DNA from 4 places in the Proteus sp. CA142267 genome. Region 2 is predicted to be linked to each of the others. Evidence: predicted binding sites of a transcription regulator. Region 2 holds the regulator's gene; each other region holds the start of a gene.
What was found. Region 2 encodes LexA, which represses DNA repair genes until DNA is damaged. Its sites were predicted from a motif close to TNCTGTATGTACATACAGNA; they were not measured.
Positions count from the first base shown of each region.

Region 1: uvrB (excinuclease ABC subunit UvrB) is a predicted target of LexA. The motif match lies at 2,474-2,493, and genes of this name have one in related genera.
Region 3: dinB (DNA polymerase IV) is a predicted target of LexA. The motif match lies at 2,126-2,145, and genes of this name have one in related genera.
Region 4: sulA (SOS-induced cell division inhibitor SulA) is a predicted target of LexA. The motif match lies at 2,827-2,846, and genes of this name have one in related genera.

Region 1 is NZ_QPMG01000002.1:146,415-151,426, reverse strand. Features, by position in the region: gene C0T34_RS06440 (DUF1266 domain-containing protein) at 1-244, opposite strand, end outside; gene uvrB (excinuclease ABC subunit UvrB) at 433-2,442, opposite strand; gene bioD (dethiobiotin synthase) at 2,913-3,596, opposite strand; gene bioC (malonyl-ACP O-methyltransferase BioC) at 3,589-4,353, opposite strand; gene bioF (8-amino-7-oxononanoate synthase) at 4,328-5,012, opposite strand, start outside.
Region 2 is NZ_QPMG01000015.1:23,975-28,986, forward strand. Features, by position in the region: gene plsB (glycerol-3-phosphate 1-O-acyltransferase PlsB) at 1-1,956, opposite strand, end outside; gene C0T34_RS17420 (diacylglycerol kinase) at 2,087-2,458, shown strand; gene lexA (transcriptional repressor LexA) at 2,586-3,197, shown strand; gene zur (zinc uptake transcriptional repressor Zur) at 3,402-3,932, opposite strand; gene ssb1 (single-stranded DNA-binding protein SSB1) at 4,136-4,663, opposite strand; gene uvrA (excinuclease ABC subunit UvrA) at 4,916-5,012, shown strand, end outside.
Region 3 is NZ_QPMG01000011.1:40,910-45,921, forward strand. Features, by position in the region: gene C0T34_RS15710 (TonB-dependent siderophore receptor) at 1-973, shown strand, start outside; gene dinB (DNA polymerase IV) at 1,051-2,106, opposite strand; gene C0T34_RS15720 (glycerophosphodiester phosphodiesterase family protein) at 2,340-3,212, shown strand; gene nqrM ((Na+)-NQR maturation NqrM) at 3,311-3,538, opposite strand; gene C0T34_RS15730 (FAD:protein FMN transferase) at 3,558-4,580, opposite strand; gene nqrF (NADH:ubiquinone reductase (Na(+)-transporting) subunit F) at 4,661-5,012, opposite strand, start outside.
Region 4 is NZ_QPMG01000002.1:339,386-344,397, reverse strand. Features, by position in the region: gene yccS (YccS family putative transporter) at 1-1,957, shown strand, start outside; gene C0T34_RS07230 (TfoX/Sxy family DNA transformation protein) at 2,028-2,636, opposite strand; gene sulA (SOS-induced cell division inhibitor SulA) at 2,866-3,417, shown strand; gene ompA (porin OmpA) at 3,765-4,856, shown strand.

The sequences.
Region 1 (5,012 bases), on a different contig from region 2:
ATGCCCACTCATTCATTGCGGCATAAGGTGCTGCAACATATAAACCCCATTCATTGGGCAACAACTGACCTGACGTATTTTCTGCTTCAGATAAAATGGGCTCCTGCCCTGCTGTTGATGGTTTTTGTAACTCACTATCTTGTACAGCAAATTTGCGTAGCCATTTAAAAAGCATAATAAGAAGAATAACACCAAGAATTACCCCTGCAGAGCTGGGAAACCCTGCATAAACATAACCACTCATTCACTGTCCTTAATGTCTTTTTTATCTTTGTAAATAATTGACGCTTTGTTTGTTGTGGTATTTAAACAGTTGAACGCCATTAAGGGAATATCAAACAAGGCAAAAAATGGAAGATAGAAGATAAAAAGGAATAATCCCTGTAAAAATACGGATATCCCTTTATCAATTTGTGAGCTTAATTTCTTTGATTAAGAGTTAGCAATAAACTGAGCGCGTAATGCCTGCAACTTATCACGAGTACTCGCCGCTTTCTCAAATTCAAGATCTTTTGCATATTGATACATTTCGGCTTCTAAGCGTTGGATCTCTTTCTCCAATTCAGCCGTTGATAACAACGGATAATTTTCATGAATATCCGCTGCCTTATGCCCTTTCTTATTACGTCCTTGAGAAGGCTGGCCAATCTTAAGGATATCGCCCACTTTCTTATTTAACCCTTTAGGCACAATGCCATGCTCAAGATTAAACTGTTGTTGTTTCTCACGACGGCGTTCAGTTTCACTTATAGCTCTCGCCATTGAATCAGTAATTTTATCGCCATATAAAATCGCTTTACCTTCTAGGTTACGAGCTGCACGACCAATGGTCTGAATCAATGAACGCTCTGAACGTAAGAAGCCCTCTTTATCAGCGTCCAAAATCGCCACCAAAGAGACTTCTGGCATATCCAAACCTTCACGAAGTAAGTTGATACCCACTAAGACATCAAACTCACCTAGGCGCAAATCACGAATAATTTCGACACGCTCAACAGTATCAATATCAGAGTGTAAATAACGAACACGCTCGCCATGCTCCTCAAGATATTCCGTTAAATCTTCAGCCATTCGTTTTGTCAGTGTTGTTACCAGCACACGTTCATTTTTTGCTGCACGAATACGAATTTCAGAAAGTAAATCATCAACTTGCGTACCAACTGGTCGCACTTCGACAATGGGATCAAGTAAGCCTGTTGGCCTTACGACTTGCTCAACAATTTCATCACCCGATTTTTCAAGCTCATATTTACCTGGCGTCGCTGAAACATAAATTGTTTGTGGTGCTAATGCCTCAAACTCTTCAAAACGTAATGGGCGGTTATCAAGTGCAGAAGGTAAACGGAAACCATATTCAACGAGGGTTTCTTTACGAGAGCGGTCGCCTTTATACATTCCACCAATTTGAGGAATAGTAACGTGTGATTCATCAATCACTAATAAACCGTTAGCAGGAAGGTAATCAAACAGAGTTGGAGGTGGCTCACCGGGACCTCTACCTGACAAATAGCGGGAATAGTTTTCGATACCGGAGCAATATCCCAACTCATTCATCATTTCGAGATCAAATTGAGTGCGCTGTGTCACGCGTTGCTCTTCTACCAGTTTATCGTTAGCTAAAAGCACTTTGCGTCTCTCTGCGAGTTCTTTTTTGATTTCTTCCATCGCTTCAAGAATACGTTCACGCGGGGTGACATAGTGCGTTTTAGGATAAACGGTAAAACGGGGTACATTGTAGTGAATTTGCCCCGTTAAAGGGTCAAACAGTGAAAGACGTTCGACTTCTTCATCAAAAAGCTCAACACGTAATGCATAATCATCAGATTCAGCAGGAAAGATATCTATCACTTCACCACGGACACGAAATGTACCGCGCTGAAAAGCTTGATCATTGCGAGTATATTGTAAATCAGCAAGGCGACGTAAAATGGCACGTTGGTCGATTATCATGCCATTAGTCAGATGAAGCATCATTTTTAAATAGCTATCAGGATCACCCAAACCATAGATAGCAGAAACCGATGACACAACAATAACATCTTTACGTTCTAGCAAGGCTTTAGTGGCTGATAGACGCATTTGTTCGATATGTTCGTTAACAGAGGCATCTTTTTCAATAAAGGTATCAGAGCTTGGAACATACGCTTCAGGCTGATAATAATCATAATAAGAAACAAAGTATTCCACTGCATTTTCAGGGAAGAATTCTTTCATTTCACTATAAAGCTGTGCTGCCAATGTTTTATTTGGCGCCAACACCATAGTCGGACGATTTAGATTGGCAATCACATTGGCAATCGTAAAGGTTTTACCTGAACCTGTTACCCCCAAAAGAGTTTGATGAGCAAGACCATCATCTAATCCTTCACAAAGTGAGGCAATAGCAGCAGGTTGATCACCACCCGGTTTAAATTCAGAATGCAGTTTAAAATCTTTGCTCATATTTTCTTCTCCTCGCTTACACTCCTTATGATACTGGATAAAAATCCAGCTTCAATCTCTATCTAATAAAATTTGTCTGAATAATTAGCATAAGTTATCCCCAGTTTTGGAACTGGAGTTTTTTCAAAAAGCAACCCCCTTTATTGTGAATTATTCAAAGAAACACACTGACATCATTCGCTCTATTGATTTTATTTAATTAATTGATATATAAGAATTAAAAATAAAAGTTGAGAATAACGCCAATCTTTAGCAATGCCTTGTATTCTCTCTATTCAGAGTATTTTTATAATGGTAATACACAAGGTTATCCACAGGAATAGTGGATAACTACACAAAGTTGTTATCTCTCGGTAGGTTACGTCTTTTTTTCCACCTTAAAATATCCCTCAAAATTGGCGAAATTTATTTTTTTTATTTTTTTATTGGTATAAAAAATGGACTTTTATAACTTACTTAATAATGACCGATCAACTTAGTTTTAAACAGGAAAGATCGAGATAAGGAGTAAAATCATGCTCTTTTACTTCGTTTAAATAGGGTATTTTACCTAAGAATGGAGCTTTAATATGCTGTTTTAATGTTGTCAGATACTCTTTCTGATATCGCCCTGCTGGCTCAACTTCGTTCGCAATCCAACCCGCCAATGTTAAACCAGATTGAATAATTGCTTGTTGCGTTAATAACGCATGATTAATACAACCCAATTTAACACCCACAGTCAAAATAACAGGTAGCTTTTCATTGATAACCCAATCAGAGAAAAATTGGTTTTCTGATAGTGGTGTAAACCACCCCCCCGCTCCTTCGACTAAAACCCAATCGGCTTGCTGGTTTAAGTAAGACAATCCTTCTGACATCACATCAAAATCAATAGGTTGGTTCATTTCTTGACTAACAATATGTGGCGATGTAGGCGTTTCAAAACAGTAAGGGTTAATACGCTGATAATCTAATTTTACCGTACTGAATTTTTGCAGTGTAAGTGCATCTGAATTACGTAAACCTTCATTTAGCCACTCACTTCCTGATGCAACAGGTTTATAGCCCAGAGTTTGATACCCTTGATGTGCCGCACATTGCAATAGAGCACTACTTACCACGGTTTTACCTACTTCTGTATCTGTGCCTGTTAAAAACCATGTCTTAGCCATGTGATATTTTTCCTATAACAATTTGATAGGTAAGTAAATATTTACCTGATTCTGTTTTCCACACATTTTCTAGTGCACGGAATTTTTGTCGTGTCATTAACCCTTTTTGTCGATCACCCTGCACAAAATTGGCGCCAACCCCCTTCAAAGAAGCAAATAGCGCATGTAATGAGTTGTATTGTTCAGTGACAGTTTCAGTAGAAAATTGGCAATGAAAACCACGACACGCTTTCTCAATATCTTGAAGCGATAAAAAGGGATTTACATGAGGGTGTTTATCAAGAGATTGCCAAGCATCTCTGACTTCTTGCAGTGTCAACGTAGTGAGTGTTGAGAAATAAAGAGCACCTTTTACATTGACTGTATTCATTAATGTTTTAATAGCGCCAGATAAATCCTCACACCATTGCATCGCTAAATTACTAAATACAATGTCCACACTTTGTGGTGCAATCGCGCAGTGTTCGATATCACTTTGTAAGTAGCCATTAGCTCGTTGTTGTTGTTTTGCCATTTGTAGCATGCTGTGTGACAGATCAAGTGCAATAACAAACTTGCCTTGTTGCTTCCATTTTTGGCTGAAATATCCTGTTCCACATCCTGCATCTAACACAATATTGCCACTATCCTGATGCGCTAAATCCATTAGTTTATTGCCGCTATAACGCTGAATATTAGCGTGATTATCGTAATGAATAGCTGCTTTACCAAAAGCTTGAGCTATACGTTGTTTATCTGTTTTGACTGAAGAAAACATGAAGCGTCTCGATTAACAGCTTAATATCTGAAAGGTGATGGCGAGTAGTTAACGTTATTCGTAAACGTGCACTTTGAGGGGGTACGGTGGGTGGGAAAATTGCTTTTACCCAAAGTCCTTTAGATTGCAGATAATCTGAAAGTGTTTGGCATAATTGTTCATCACCAATAATTAATGGCTGAATAGCCGTTTTTGAAGGTAATAATTTAATCGGAAGTGAAATTACACCTTGGCGAAAGGTATCAATTAATTGTTGAAAATATTCCCGTTCATTATCCGCTTGCTTAATAACATTCAAAGCAGAGTTTAAGGCTATAGCTTGTGCCGGTGGCATTGATGTACTATAAATAAGATGCCGAGCATATTGTTCAAAAAACTCTGCGGTTGGCTTATTACAAAGCACAGCCGCTCCGCTGACACCAAACGCTTTACCAAAAGTGACTACCAATATTTCAGGTTTAATCCCTGCATCATCGCAACTACCTCGGCCTTCTTTACCTAAAACGCCAATACCATGCGCATCATCGACCATTAACCATGCATGATGTTTTTGGCTTATTGTTGCTATTTCTCTTAATGGTGCTTTATCTCCATCCATACTAAATACCCCTTCTGTTACCACTAAGGTTTTATTAGCTGACGTTTTATTAAGCCGTTGA
Region 2 (5,012 bases):
TTTGATAAGAGGGAAGATTAGCTCAACTTGTTTCATTAAATCATCACGATGAATTTTTTCATGATGTAAGACGATGCTTGCAATTAATGATGGAGTGATCATTAAGTGGATGGTGTTGTTGCGGTAGTAAGTCATTAATACCGCACTTTCACGAGGGAGCACCACAATATCACCTAGGCTGTCTTTTTCGACTTGGAATTTATCTGATTGCAACGCGTGTTCTAATAAGGCTTCAGCATTTTTATCAGACACAATCATGTCTGTCGAATAAGGCACATTGCGTAATAATTGCAGATAACAATCGACTTGCTCTAATAGTTGCTCTCTAGTGAGAGCACGCTGACGTGATGCCAACAAGGCTGTTGAAACAAGGTTGATTGCATTAATAGACGCCGCATTATTGATATGAACCATAATATTATCGGCCAGTGTGCTTACTGTTGGGTTTAACCAACTTGGGCGTTGTGGCTCAATTGGGTCAATATCATCACGCCATTGTGGAACAGCCTGATTTAAGTATTGGACAACAGAAATCGGTTCACCAAAGTTCACATAGCCTTGACCAAGGTTACGTAATTTACGTAATCCTCTGACCATCTGCATAAAGCCTTCTTTCTCTTTTGTTGCGCCACGTAACTCTTTGGCATAGGTTGCCACTTCCATAACGTGTTCATATCCAATGTAAATTGGAACAACAGAGATAGGGCGTGTTTCACCGCGTAACATGGCTTGTACAGTCATTGAAAGTGTTCCTGTTTTAGGATCTAACAATCGACCGGTACGAGAACGTCCACCTTCAACGAAATATTCAATCGAGTAGCCACGTGTAAATAGCTCACCTAAATATTCGCGGAAAATGGTGGAGTAAAGCTTGTTACCTTTAAAGGTTCTTCGGATAAAGAAAGCCCCTAAACGGCGGAAAATAGGCCCTGCTGGCCAGAAATTGAGGTTAATACCTGCCGCAATATGTGGTGGTACTAAACCTTGGTGATAAAGCACATAAGAAAGTAGTAAGTAGTCCATGTGGCTACGGTGACAAGGAACATAAACGATTTCATGCCCATCTTGTGCGAGTTTACGTACTCGCTCGGCATTATAAACGTTGATACCTTGGTAGAGCTTATTCCATGTCCAACTTAATACGCGATCACTAATACGCACCGCTTCATATGAGAAATTAGCTGCAATTTCCTCCATGATATCTGTGGCATTTTTACGCGCTTTATCAAGTGAGATTTTCTTCGCTTTTGATTCATCTTCAATCGCTTTTTCAATGGCTTTCGATGAGAGCAATTTATTGAAGAGATCTTGGCGTGCTGGCAATTTTGGACCAACAGCCGCTAAACGCTGACGTGAAAAGTGGATACGCGCAACACGCGCAAGTTTTCGAGCTATACTGGTGTCAGTACCGTGTTCGTTCGCCATTTCACGCATTGAAACAGTGGGTGAAAAACGAACAAAGCTATCACGACCTAACCAGAGGATAGCGATAAATTTTTGGATACCGTTAAGCACACGTAAATGTGGAACGCCATTATGGCCTTCACGACCTGGAGAGCGTCCAAACATCACGGAAACCGGCAACATCTCGATATCAAGATGTGGGTTATTACGATGTGCATCAAGATAAGCGTGGAATGTCTTCACGGAATCTTTACGAGGATCGGGCGAGTAGTAACGGAATACTCTTGGGCCGTCATCAATAAAGACATATGCAGGAAGCTTAGTTCCACTGATTTCGATAGGTTGCAGCGGATCAGGCAATCCTAAAGAGAGACACTGCTGTCGTAATGTCAGTAAGTCCGCCTTTGAATGATAAGGCAGAACATAAAGGAAAGATCGCGACGTATCTAACCCTAATTCAGCGATAGGATCAGTCGGAACTCGTTTGCTTTTTACCAATAATTTTAGTGGTAAATTCAATGTGTTATAATATAGTTTACGCCAAGCTGACATAAATAGTTGTAGCCTCTTATTAGCAATACTTCGAAAGCATAACAGAAAGTCTTTCGTAGATCTGTGGTGCTGTGACAATATTAATAGAGAAAAGTGGCAAAATAATCGTTTGTTTTCGATAGAGTTTATTATGGCTAATCAAAATAAAGGTCTTACCCGAATCATCAAAGCCGGTGGCTATTCATACAAAGGCATTCGTGCCGCTTGGATTAATGAAGCCGCTTTTAGACAAGAAGCAATTGTGACCTTGGTTGCAATTATCCTTTCATTTTTCATCGATGTCAGTGGTCTAGAGCGCATTTTACTCATTGGTTCCGTTGTATTGGTTGTGATCTTGGAACTAGTAAATAGTGCAATAGAAGCCGTTGTCGATCGAATTGGATCTGAATACCACGAATTATCCGGACGTGCAAAAGATATGGGTTCTGCCGCCGTTCTGATCGCTATTATATTGGGATTATTTACTTGGGTAACCATTCTTTGGGGGCATTTCTTCGCATAAAGTTAAAAAATTCGATTTTTGTCGAAAAATAATCCAAAGATGCGTGTTTTATATTCATTTAAGGTTTCAAATCGTCATATACCTGTATATACTCACAGTCTGACTGTATAAACAAACAGGGGGCGGAATGAAAGCATTAACTGCAAGGCAGCAGCAGGTTTACGATTTGGTTCGTGATCACATTTCGCAAACGGGTATGCCACCAACACGGGCTGAAATAGCTTCCCAACTTGGGTTTCGCTCACCAAATGCGGCAGAAGAGCACTTAAAAGCTCTTGCTCGTAAAGGCGTGATAGAAATTGTCTCTGGTGCGTCCAGAGGTATCCGTTTGCTAATGGAAGAAGAGCCAGAAGGACTGCCATTAATTGGGCGAGTCGCTGCTGGTGAACCACTTTTAGCGCAAGAGCATATTGAAAGCCACTATCAAGTTGACCCAATGCTATTTAAACCAAGTGCAGATTTTTTATTGCGCGTTAATGGTATGTCAATGAAAGATATTGGCATTATGGATGGTGATTTACTTGCTGTGCATAAAACGCAAGATGTTCACAACGGGCAAGTTATTGTGGCTCGTATCGAAGATGAAGTGACAGTAAAGCGCTTTAAGAAAAGCGGTAATAAAATTGAACTTCATGCAGAAAACCCAGAATTTTCACCTATTATCGTCGATTTACGCGAACAAAGCTTTACTGTGGAAGGTTTAGCAGTAGGGGTTATTCGTAACGGCGAATGGCTGTAATTTGTACCAACGTAAGTCAATACAACTTATTTTATAAAGATGCAGATGATATGTAAGACCACAAAATCATCTGCATTTTTTTATTTCTAATTTGTATAAAAAAACACCATTTCACTACAAATGTAATTACAATATGATGTGTTTTAATTACGGAGGTGCTTATGACAACGATACAAGTCACCTGGCTTTTTGTATTTTATAAGCTCAACGAGGCTTATAGTCGCCGGTTTTTTTCTGCTTAAGGTTATCATCCATACTGTGATCATGATGGCAACCTTCAGGATGTGTACACTCTTGTGCTTCGTGGCACTGTGAACATAATCCATGAATTTCTATGACGCTATGTCGTAAATGAAATCCACTCTCTTTTGCTAGTAATGAAATTGCATCTTCAATTTTATGGCTATTCTTTTCAGTGACAGATAAACAACGGTCACAAATTAGCATTACTGACGTATGTTCAACATCATCAAAATGATGACAAAGTACATAACTGTTGGTGGATTCTATTTTATGGATAAATCCTTGCTCAAGTAAAAATTCTAACCCACGATAGACAGTAGGTGGTTTTGCTTGTGGCTCAACTTGGCGTAATAAATCCAATAAATCATATGCGCTGATAGCAGAAGGTTGCTGCATTATCAGACGTAATACTGCCAGACGTTGTGAAGTCAGGCGAACACCTCGTTTCTGGCAGATCTTTTCTGCCTGAGCGAGCAATTTCTCTTCATTCATGGGGATAAGATGCTCTCAGACGTTGTTAATGACACAGATCCTATCATATTTTTCAAGAGTAAACCTTTGTGTAAAGTGGGGTTTTGTGAAAATAACTGTGGTATTACGTCCTTTTTAAAAGTATCTGTTGTTAGAACAAAAAACCCAGCTTGAGCTGGGTTAATTTTTTAAGTGATTTTAGATAAATTGTTCTCAAGTAACTATCAGAACGGAATATCGTCATCAAAATCCATTGGTGGTTCATTGTTTGGCGCTGGTGCGGCAGCTGGTTGTTGTGCTGGGCGAGATTGTGCACCACCGCTAAATTGTTGTGATGCTTGTGGCTGTTGTGGTTGACCCCAACCGCCTTGACCACCTTGAGAAGGTGCGCCATCTTGGCCACCACGGCCGCCTAACATCTGCATTGAGCCACCAATGTTAACAACAACTTCAGTGCTATATCTGTCTTGACCACTTTGGTCTTGCCATTTACGTGTTTGTAACTGACCTTCGATATACACTTGTGAACCTTTACGCAGATATTCGCCCGCAATTTCCGCTAATTTGCCGAAAATTACCACACGGTGCCACTCGGTTTTTTCTTTCATTTCACCGGTTTGTTTATCGCGCCAGCTTTCTGATGTTGCCAGTGTTAGATTGGCAACTGCACCGCCACTTGGCATATAACGGATTTCTGGATCCTGCCCTAAATTACCGATAAGAATAACTTTGTTTACGCCTCTGCTCGCCATGTGAGGTACTCCTGCGAAAGTAAATTTTTTGAAATCATAAGCGAATAAGTTTATCACGTACGCTAAAATTTGAATATGACGTGTGATGAATTTCTCAATTGTGAACATTGTCGAAATTTTTCTGTCTCAAAATGACAGAGTTACATCACCATTCAATTTCACTATATATACTGTATATCCATTCAGTTAACTTTGTGTCATAATTATCCGATTCTTTCTTTTTCGGCGACTCTCTCAATCCGGGATATATTCATGGATAAAATCGAAGTACGGGGCGCTCGCACCCATAATCTAAAAAATATCAACTTGATCATTCCTCGCGATAAACTGATTGTTATTACGGGGCTTT
Region 3 (5,012 bases), on a different contig from region 2:
AATAGGGCCAGAGTACGATCTTGACTGGCGTAATCCTAACTATCATTATCCTATCGATATGAGTTTACAAAAACCTGCGACCGATCAGCTACAAAAACGTGATCAAATTGGGTTATATCTACAAGATCAGATCCAATGGAAAAATTGGATCTTACTTGCAGGATTACGCCAAGATTGGGCTCAAGTTCGTACTCATGATTTCTTAGCGAAAAGCTATGATCAGCAAGATGATCATAAACTAACGGGTCGTGCTGGGCTTTTATATGCTTTTGATAATGGTATTTCACCATATATAAGCTATAGCACTTCGTTCGAACCTAATTTACAAACTCGCCGAGCACCAGGAAGTGCCCCTTTTGAGCCTAGCGAAGGTCGTCAATTAGAGGCCGGAATAAAACACCTCACACCAAATGAGCAAACATTGGCAACACTCTCTGTTTATCAATTACAACAACGTAATGTTACCAACTACAATGCTGAAAAAGCGTATTTTGAACCAGTGGGTGAAATTAGAAGCCGTGGTGTTGAAGCACAAATTAATAGCCAATTAACTGAAAACATTTCATTTATCAGCAGTTATTCTTATACCCATACTGAAGTAAGAAAAACCATTATTGCGGGAACACAAGGAAAAGAACTCCCTAGAGTTCCTAAACATATAGCATCACTTTGGGGTCAATATGATGAAACCTCTGGGCTATTTAATGGCGCTAAAGCGGGTGTTGGTGTCAGATATCTGGGTGTATCTCAAGGCGATACCAAAAATACAGTTAGTGTACCTGCAGTGACTCTTTACGATGCGATGATTGGTTATTCATTAGGTGAATTATCACCTTCTTTAAAAGGTGCTGAAATTCAGCTTAATATGAATAATATTGCGAATAAACATTATGTTGCATCTTGTGCTGGTGATACGGCTTGTTTTTATGGCATTGGAAGAACGATGACAGCAACAATGAATTATCGTTGGTAATGCTACATAGATTAACTACATAAATTAACTGTGTTAACCATAGTCTATCTATTGATTGACTATGGTTTTTTTAATTTTTATAACGCTAAAAGAAGTTGTCGCTCTATTTGTGGATCTTGCAAGGTGACATGAAATCCGATTAACCGAACACCTCTACCATTTCGACGCTCATGCCATGCTTGATAGGCAATATTGATTAAATCGGCTTTTTCTAAAATAGGATGAGCATGCTCTTGTGTTGTTAATTGAAAATCATCAAATTTTAATTTAACGCCTTGCCTTGCTATTCTTAGATCCGGTTTAACTTTTGTTAATCGCCTTTCTAATTCGCTATACAATCCATCAAGTAATGCCAAACAATCATCCCAAGAATTAATATCTGAGGCAAAAGTACGTTCAACTCCGACTGATTTCCTGAGTCTATCTGGATTAATTTCACGTTCATCAATACCATGACTGCGTTCCCATAAATTTTGACCAAATTTTCCAAACGCTTTTACTAAAGAAATGACATCGGTGCGACGAATATCAGCACAAGTTTCTAACCCCATTTCTTGCAAACGAGCAAATGTCACCTTACCTACACCCGGTATTTTATTAAGTGGTAATTTTAAAATAAAATCATCGACTTGTTCTGGTGTAATAACAAATTGCCCATTTGGTTTATTCATATCAGAGGCAATTTTTGCAAGAAATTTAATCGGTGCAATACCTGCGGATGCCGTGAGATTTAACTCATCAAAAATTTGCTGGCGAATTTCTTGAGCTATCAGCGTTGCTGAGCCATGACAATGCTTACTGTCAGATACATCAAGGTAAGCTTCATCGAGTGAAAGAGGTTCAATAAGATGAGTATAACGAGAAAAGATTTGGCATATTTTTGCTGATGTTTCTTTATAGAGAGCCATCCTACCGGATAGCACTTTTAAGTGAGGACATAACTTCAACGCTGTTGCCGTTGACATAGCACTACGGACACCAAAACGACGGGCGGGATAATTCGCCGTGCAGATCACACCTCGACTAGAAGCATTGCCTCCAACCGCAATAGGGATCTCTTTTAGTGCTGGATTATCTCGCATTTCAATCGCAGCATAAAAACAATCCATATCAACATGAATAATTTTACGCATACAATCACCTCACCTTGTTTACTGTTTAAATATACAGTAAATGAATATTAACTACAATTTTTATTCGCTCTTATCTCCCTCGATTGAGGTGTATTTCCCATAAAAATCTGAATTAGTCTGTTTATTTATAGAATTGTCACAAAGTGATGATAGATTATTTTTGCTCGTTGATTAATTACATTACTTTTGAATATTGTTTTGTAACTATATATAAAACAAGGAAATAATTTTTCATGATCAAATTATTCATCGCTATTTCTCTCTTTTTTTATTCTGTAATCCTTATGGCATCTCCTAAAATTATTGCACATCGTGGTGGCACAGCTGATGCCCCTGAAAATACTGAAATTGCTATAAAAACAGCGCTCTCTAATCAAGCTGATGCAATTTGGATCACTATTCAATTATCAAAAGATAATATTCCTGTTCTTTATCGCCCTAGCGATTTAAAAAGCTTAACGAATGGACAAGGCAGTATTTCTGAATTTACTGCACAGCAACTGAAGCAATGGGATGCCGGCTATAAATTTGGTGAAGCCCAGCAATTTCCTTATCGAAATAAAGGTGTCACCATTCCGACATTGGATGAGATCTTAACTCAATTCCCCACAACACAATTTTATCTTGATTTAAAATCACCAGATGCTGATCCAGCAACTCAAGGTGAGGCATTAATAACTGTACTTAGTAATCATAACGCACTGGATAGAACCCGCGTTTATTCTACAAATACTGCATTTCTTGATGCTTTGCCGACTAATGTACAACGTTTTGAAAGCCGTGATATCACTCGTGATATTCTAGCTAATATCACTATGAGCCATGTTTGCCTGTTACCTGAAAACTTAGATATTACTCGTTGGTATGGACTTGAGCTGCACCGCAAAGTCGAAGTTGTTGAGAAGTACACATTAGGTGAAGCGCGCTCTGCTTCAGTTCTGAGTTGGGATAAAGATGCGATGTCTTGTTTTCGTGCTGGAGGCAATGCTCATATTGTTCTTTTTGGGATCAACACAGAGAAAGACTATATTCAAGCCACTGAATTGGGTGCTGATGCGGTTATGGTCGATTCACCCGCAAATATGAAAGCATTTAGAAAAGAGTAAACGCCCTCGCTTTTATCTTCGTTTCCTTAGAAAGGGATAAAATAAAAAAGAGTGATGTGAATATACACACCACTCTTTTTTTTATTTTTGTATCTTATTTAAAGAATTCTATTTTTATTAAGCAATTCTTCTCTTGCTGCATCTTTTGCCATACGTTTTTTACGTGCATCACAAGGTTCGGGGCAATCACACTCTTTCTCTATGCCCATAGCACCTAAACCGCCACAGCTACCTTGAAGGCTTTTACGTTTTACAATATAGCCTAACGCCATACCAAAGAAGGCAATCAAGAATAAGATGAAGGCAAATAGAAATATTTTTAACATAACCTTCTCTCCTTAAATTCTACTTTTTCAAGAATGGGGCGAACGCTTTACTATAACGCTCTTCAAACCCATTATCAGTTTTCACTATCATAAAGACAGGAATATTTAGCTCGTTTGCTACGGCTAACCCTTTTTCAGGCCCTAAAACATTCAATCCTGTCGAAAGTCCATCAGCACTCATGCAAGTTGGCACGATCACAGTGATAGAAACTAGGTTATGTGTAATAGGATGACCAGTGGTTGGGTCAATAGTATGAGAAAAACGAACACCATTTTCTTCAAAATAGTTACGATAATCACCAGAAGTGGCTATTGAATTATCACCCGGCTCAATAATTAACTGAACACTCTGTTTTGTGCCATCATTAGCTGGTTTTTCAATCGCTATACGCCAAAGCTTGTCATTACCATTCACACCTTGGGTTCTTACTTCACCACCAATATCAACCATATAGTTAGTGATATTCTGTGAAATTAAATATTCAGCTACAGCATCAACACCATAGCCTTTCGCAATTGAAGAGAGATCGACATAAAGTTCAGGGATCTTTTTAATTAACGTATTACCTTCTACAGCAAGGTAATTAATACCAATCCACTGTTTACGTTTTGCTAATTCATCTTCAGAAGGTTGATGCGTAAATCGGCCTTCTGGACCAAATCCCCATAAATTAACTAACGGCCCCACAGTCACATCTAAAGCACCATCAGTCATTTTATTAATACGAATAGCTTCACTGACTACTTTAGCTGTCGCAGGTGAAACAGGAAATGGGGTATTAATTTCACGACTTTGATTGAAACGACTGAGTTCAGAATGAGGACGATATGTTGACATTTGATCGTTAACTTCTTCAAGAATACGATCAATCTCTGTTTGTAAGACGTTTTGTGGAGGTGAATTACTATCAGGAACATATTTAATCGAGTAATAAGTTCCCATCGTTTCTCCTTCTAATACCTGCTGCTTTTCACCACATGCAGATAATAGAACTAATGCAGACAGCATCACTATCCAATTTATCATCTTTCTTTTTAACATAACTCTCTCTTCTGATCATGAGCGCCCACATCAGTGGGCGCTTGTCATTTCATTCATTTATGCTTTATCGGAAGTTAGGATCAACCGCCAAAGTCATCCAGCATAATGTTTTCATCTTCAACGCCTAAATCTTTGAGCATTTTAATAACTGCTGCGTTCATCACTGGTGGTCCACACATATAGAATTCACAATCTTCTGGTGCTGGATGATTTTTGAGGTAGTTCTCAAACAACACATTGTGAATAAATCCAGTATAGCCAGTCCAATTATCTTCAGGCAATGCATCTGAAAGTGCGACATTCCATGTGAAGTTTTCGTTTTCTTTTGCAAGCATATCGAAATCTTCTGTATAGAACATTTCACGAACAGAACGCGCACCATACCAGAAGCTGATTTTACGTTTAGAATGTAAGCGTTTTAATTGGTCAAAG
Region 4 (5,012 bases), on a different contig from region 2:
TATCACCTTATGCTGTTTTCTTCTTGCTTCAGCATCAATAGGGCTGCTTTATCCATATCCTATTTTATTCTTTTGTGGTTTAGCCATTTCTACTTGGGGATTTATTTTATTAGGTGCTTTAGGGCAACGTTACGCGACTATTGCTTTTGGTGCTTTATTAATCGCAATTTATACTATGCTGGGTATGCCTATTTTCCCTGAATGGTATGAACAACCCGTTTTATTACTGTTAGGGGCTATCTGGTATAACTCTTTAACATTAGTTGGTCACTTATTATTCCCAATTCGTCCAGTTCAGGACAATTTAACACGCTGCTACCAACAACTTGCAACTTACCTCGAAGCTAAAGCAACATTATTTGATCCTGATATTGAAGATGACTATCAACATTCGCTTTATAATTTAGCAATGGCAAATAGCCAACTAATTGACACGATGAACCAAACTAAAGTGACATTATTAAGTCGATTAAAAGGTGACAGAGGTCAACGTAGTAGTCGTTTCACACTTCATTACTATTTTGTTGCTCAAGATATTCATGAGCGAGCAAGTTCGTCACATGTTCAATACCAACTATTAAGTAATGAATTGCGACATAGCGATGTGTTATTTCGTTTTCAACGTCTACTTTCTATGCAGGCACGGGCTTGTGAACAAGTTGCACAATCTATTCTTTGGCATAAAAAATATCAGCATAATCCTTCATTAGAACGTGCTATAAATTATTTAGAAAATGCATTAAGTCATTTAAAAAACACAACTTCAGAGCCTCAATTAATAACACCTTTAAATAACTTACTGCAAAATCTTCAAGGTATTGATGCGCTTTTACGAAGTATTAGTACAGAGCAATACCAAATATCTCATGACCAAAAGGAAGAGACGCAACTTTCTGATGATGGTTTAACTGGGTGGCGCGATATTGCACTAAGAATAAAAGAGCATCTCACGCCTAAATCGGCACTTTTTAGACATGCCGTTAGGATGTCACTCGTGTTATGTATTGGTTATGCCATTATTCAATTTTTCCAATTGGATAGAGGCTATTGGATATTATTGACCAGCCTGTTTGTTTGCCAACCCAACTACAATGCCACTCGCCGACGTCTTACCTTACGTGTGAGTGGTACTATTATTGGTATTTTAATCGGTTTCCCTATTTTATATTTTGTTCCTTCAATCGAAGGCCAGTTAGTTTTAATTGTGATAACTGGTACGCTCTTTTTTGCATTTAGAACCATACAATATGCACATGCCACACTATTTATTACTTTATTGGTTTTATTAAGCTTCAATTTACTGGGTGAAGGCTATGATGTTGCCCTCCCCCGTATTATCGATACCTTAATTGGCTGTGCCATAGCATGGTTTGCTGTCAGCTTTATTTGGCCTGATTGGAAATTCCGCCAATTGCCTGTTGTTATTCAAAAAACAATGACAAATAATTGCTATTATCTTGATGCCATCCTTATTCAGTATTACCAAGGAAAAAATAATAGCTTGAGCTATCGAATTGCTCGTCGAAATGCCCATAGCAGTGATGGTGAGTTAGCCTCACTAATCTCCAATATGTCATCAGAACCAAAAAGTTATCAAGCTTCCCAAGAAGTTGCTTTCCAGCTGCTTTGCTTAAATCATACTTTACTCAGTTATATTTCTGCACTTGGTGTTCATCGTTCAAAAATAAAAGATGAGAATGTACTCACTTTGCTTAATGATACTGTTTGTTATATCGATTCAGCTTTACGTCGAAAAACGCCTCAAGATGAAGAGTTTAAGCAATCTCATGTAGAATTAATTGAAAGGATCAATCTATTACCTAATGCAGATAACCCTCGTATTCAATTGGTACTCACTCAAATCCGATTACTATTAGATTTACTGCCACAAATTATTAGTTGTATCCAAATTATTGAGCAAAGCGAATCAAATAGCCTACATCAACCCCAAGTCTAATCTCTAATTGACGTTATTTTCTCTAATTCCCATAAGCATATTAGAGAAAATAACAGTCATTACTTTTATCTTATTGAAAAGACAATTCGTTGTACCAATTTAATAATTCCATTTTAAGTTGACTAGGTAATACTGAACGATGGCACCCGACGATTGCTCCTGCCAATGAAAGTAAAAGTTCACTATTTCTCAAATTGTGGCTATGCATTAGTTTTAGATAACACGCTTTAGCACCGATTAAGCGCAGTTCTTCAACTTGATTAATACCAATTTGATTCAATCTTTTTTCTAATATCACACCTAGATTAGGTAAGTCTTTTATTCTGCAAGGCTTTTTTCGTTGCCCTAAATATTCTTGAATGCTGTAGTGATATGACATATCAATATATTGATCTAATTTCTGCTGATTTTCCCATAGTGAATCTGTTATATGGTAATAACGCAATATGATAGGAACTCCCTTTTTCAAATAGGTATAGGAGCTCATTTTTGTTGCCTTATAGAGAGTTTCTAAAAAACCACTTCCTTTTAAATAAAACTCATTATCAGATGTGATAGCAAACATAACATCATCAATCATTAAGCTAACACCACCAAATTGAGACTTTGTTGTTAACTCCCCATATTGCGCAATACGCGATAACAAATGAGCCTTCCTTTGCTCAGGTAAAAATAACATTGAAACTCCAATACAAATTTTAAGATTTAATTTTATCTTTGAATTCAAAAACATGCATAAGACATAACAAGAAAGACAATAAAGAATTTCCTTTTTATTGCCAATAGTTAACCGCTTGAAAATAGAGATTTACATAAAATTTGAGAGGAACTTTCAAAAAAATGAGCTTGATTTAAGCGAAATATAGAGATACTGTATATTCATACAGTACATATGGAACGAGGTAAATATGAAACTCTCAACATCATCTCCGACAAGACAGAACGCCATTCTCCAAGAGATCTCAAATGAGGTATTACCTCTATCTATCCCTTCAACAGTGGCGACTTACGATAGTAATAATAAACAAGGTATGGTGAGTGAACTTCTCTACCAAAATCCGCTCGTTATTAATCACATCCTTTTACCACTACTTAAACAGTATAGCCATGAATCACGCTGGTTATTGTGGTTAAACCCACAACAAAAGCTAAATCGTGCTTGGTTAAAAAATGCAGGATTACCACTTAACAAAATAATCCAATTAAATCATATAAATATGATAAACACTGTTGATTTAATGGAAAAAGCACTGGTGAGTGGTAATTACAGTGTAGTACTCGGTTGGTTACCAGAAATATCGTCAGAAGAGATGAAACGGTTAGAATCTGCTGCCAGTAAAGGAAAAACTCTCGGGTTTATTATGCGACAGCAAATTAATACGAATATCCATTTAGAAAGTAGTAATGCATCTAAACGACATTTGAATTCCGTAAAAATTCATTCAATTCACTACCATTAGTGAAATTTAAGAGTTTTCCTAATACTCAAAACGCCCTGATATCATTTAAGATAAGTCAAATGTATTTATAACTTAAATCATATAGTTACAATAAATTTAACAAAAATACAGAATATTTCCCATTGTGGAATAAGGCGGATCTTTTTAAAATTTTAAGTCGAATTTTAAAGGATTACTTGTAACTTTTTAAGTTCATTGTAGACTTTATGTCGTTAAGGTTATGCTTTAAATCCCATTTTTGGGATCATCATTTGATGAAAGCATTGGATTCCTAACAATAATTTAACCAAGGGCAAATAATAAGGCTTAAAGCCAAATGCCTAACTTGGATGATAACGAGGCGTAAAATGAAAAAGACAGCTATCGCATTAGCAGTGGCAGTGGCAGCTTTCGCAACTGCAGCGCAAGCAGCTCCAAAAGACAATACCTGGTATACCGGTGGTAAATTAGGTTGGTCTCAATACCAAGGTACTAGTAACCATTTCGGTGAAACTTCTATCGGTAACGGTAACACTCACCGTGATCAGTTAGGTGCAGGTGCATTTGCTGGTTATCAGTACAACCAATACTTAGGTTTTGAACTGGGTTATGATTGGTTAGGTCGTATGACTTATAAAGGTTCATATGACAACGGTGCATTCCGTGCTCAAGGTATCCAATTAACCACTAAATTAAGCTATCCAGTAATGGAAGACTTAGACGTTTATACACGTTTAGGTGGTATGGTATGGCGTGCAGATTCTTCTGCAACTAAAAACGCTACTTCTTTATCTCCAAAACAAGAACGTTTTTCTAATAACGACACTGGTGTTTCTCCAGTATTCGCATTAGGTACTGAATACGCGATCACTCCAAACATTGCTACTCGTGTTGAATATCAGTGGATCAACAACATTGGTGATAAAGGTACTCTGAATGCACGTCCAGACAACGGCATGCTGAGTGTTGGTGTTGCTTACCGCTTCAACCAAGAAACTCCAGCACCAGTTGTAGCTCCAGCACCAGTTGTAGCTCCAGCTCCAGTTGTTGAGAACAAAACCTTTACTCTGCGTTCAGACGTTCTGTTTAACTTCAACAAATCTACACTGAAAGCTGAAGGTCAAGAAGCTCTGAATGGTCTGTACACTGAACTGGCTAACATCGACCCAACTCAAGGTCGTGTAGTAGTTATTGGTTACACTGACCGTATCGGTTCACAAAACTACAACCTACCTCTGTCAGAAAAACGTGCTCAATCTGTAGTTGATTACCTGGTATCTAAAGGTATCCCTGCAAACAGCATCTCTGCAGAAGGTCGTGGTAAAGAAAATCCAGTTACTGGCAACACATGTGACAACGTTAAAGCTCGTTCAGCTCTGATCGATTGCTTAGCGCCAGACCGTCGTGTTGAAATTGAAATCCAAGGTACAACTGAAGTTGTTGTTCAACCTGGTCAATAATTCATATAGTAGAATAATCTACTGTTGATGAATTCAAAACCCTGCCACTGGCAGGGTTTTTCTTTATAGAGATAAAATTAAGGTAGGAACATAAAGACAAAAATGTTTTCGAACAGGTATGAAATATCACAATAAAAACATAGAACAAAAAAAACT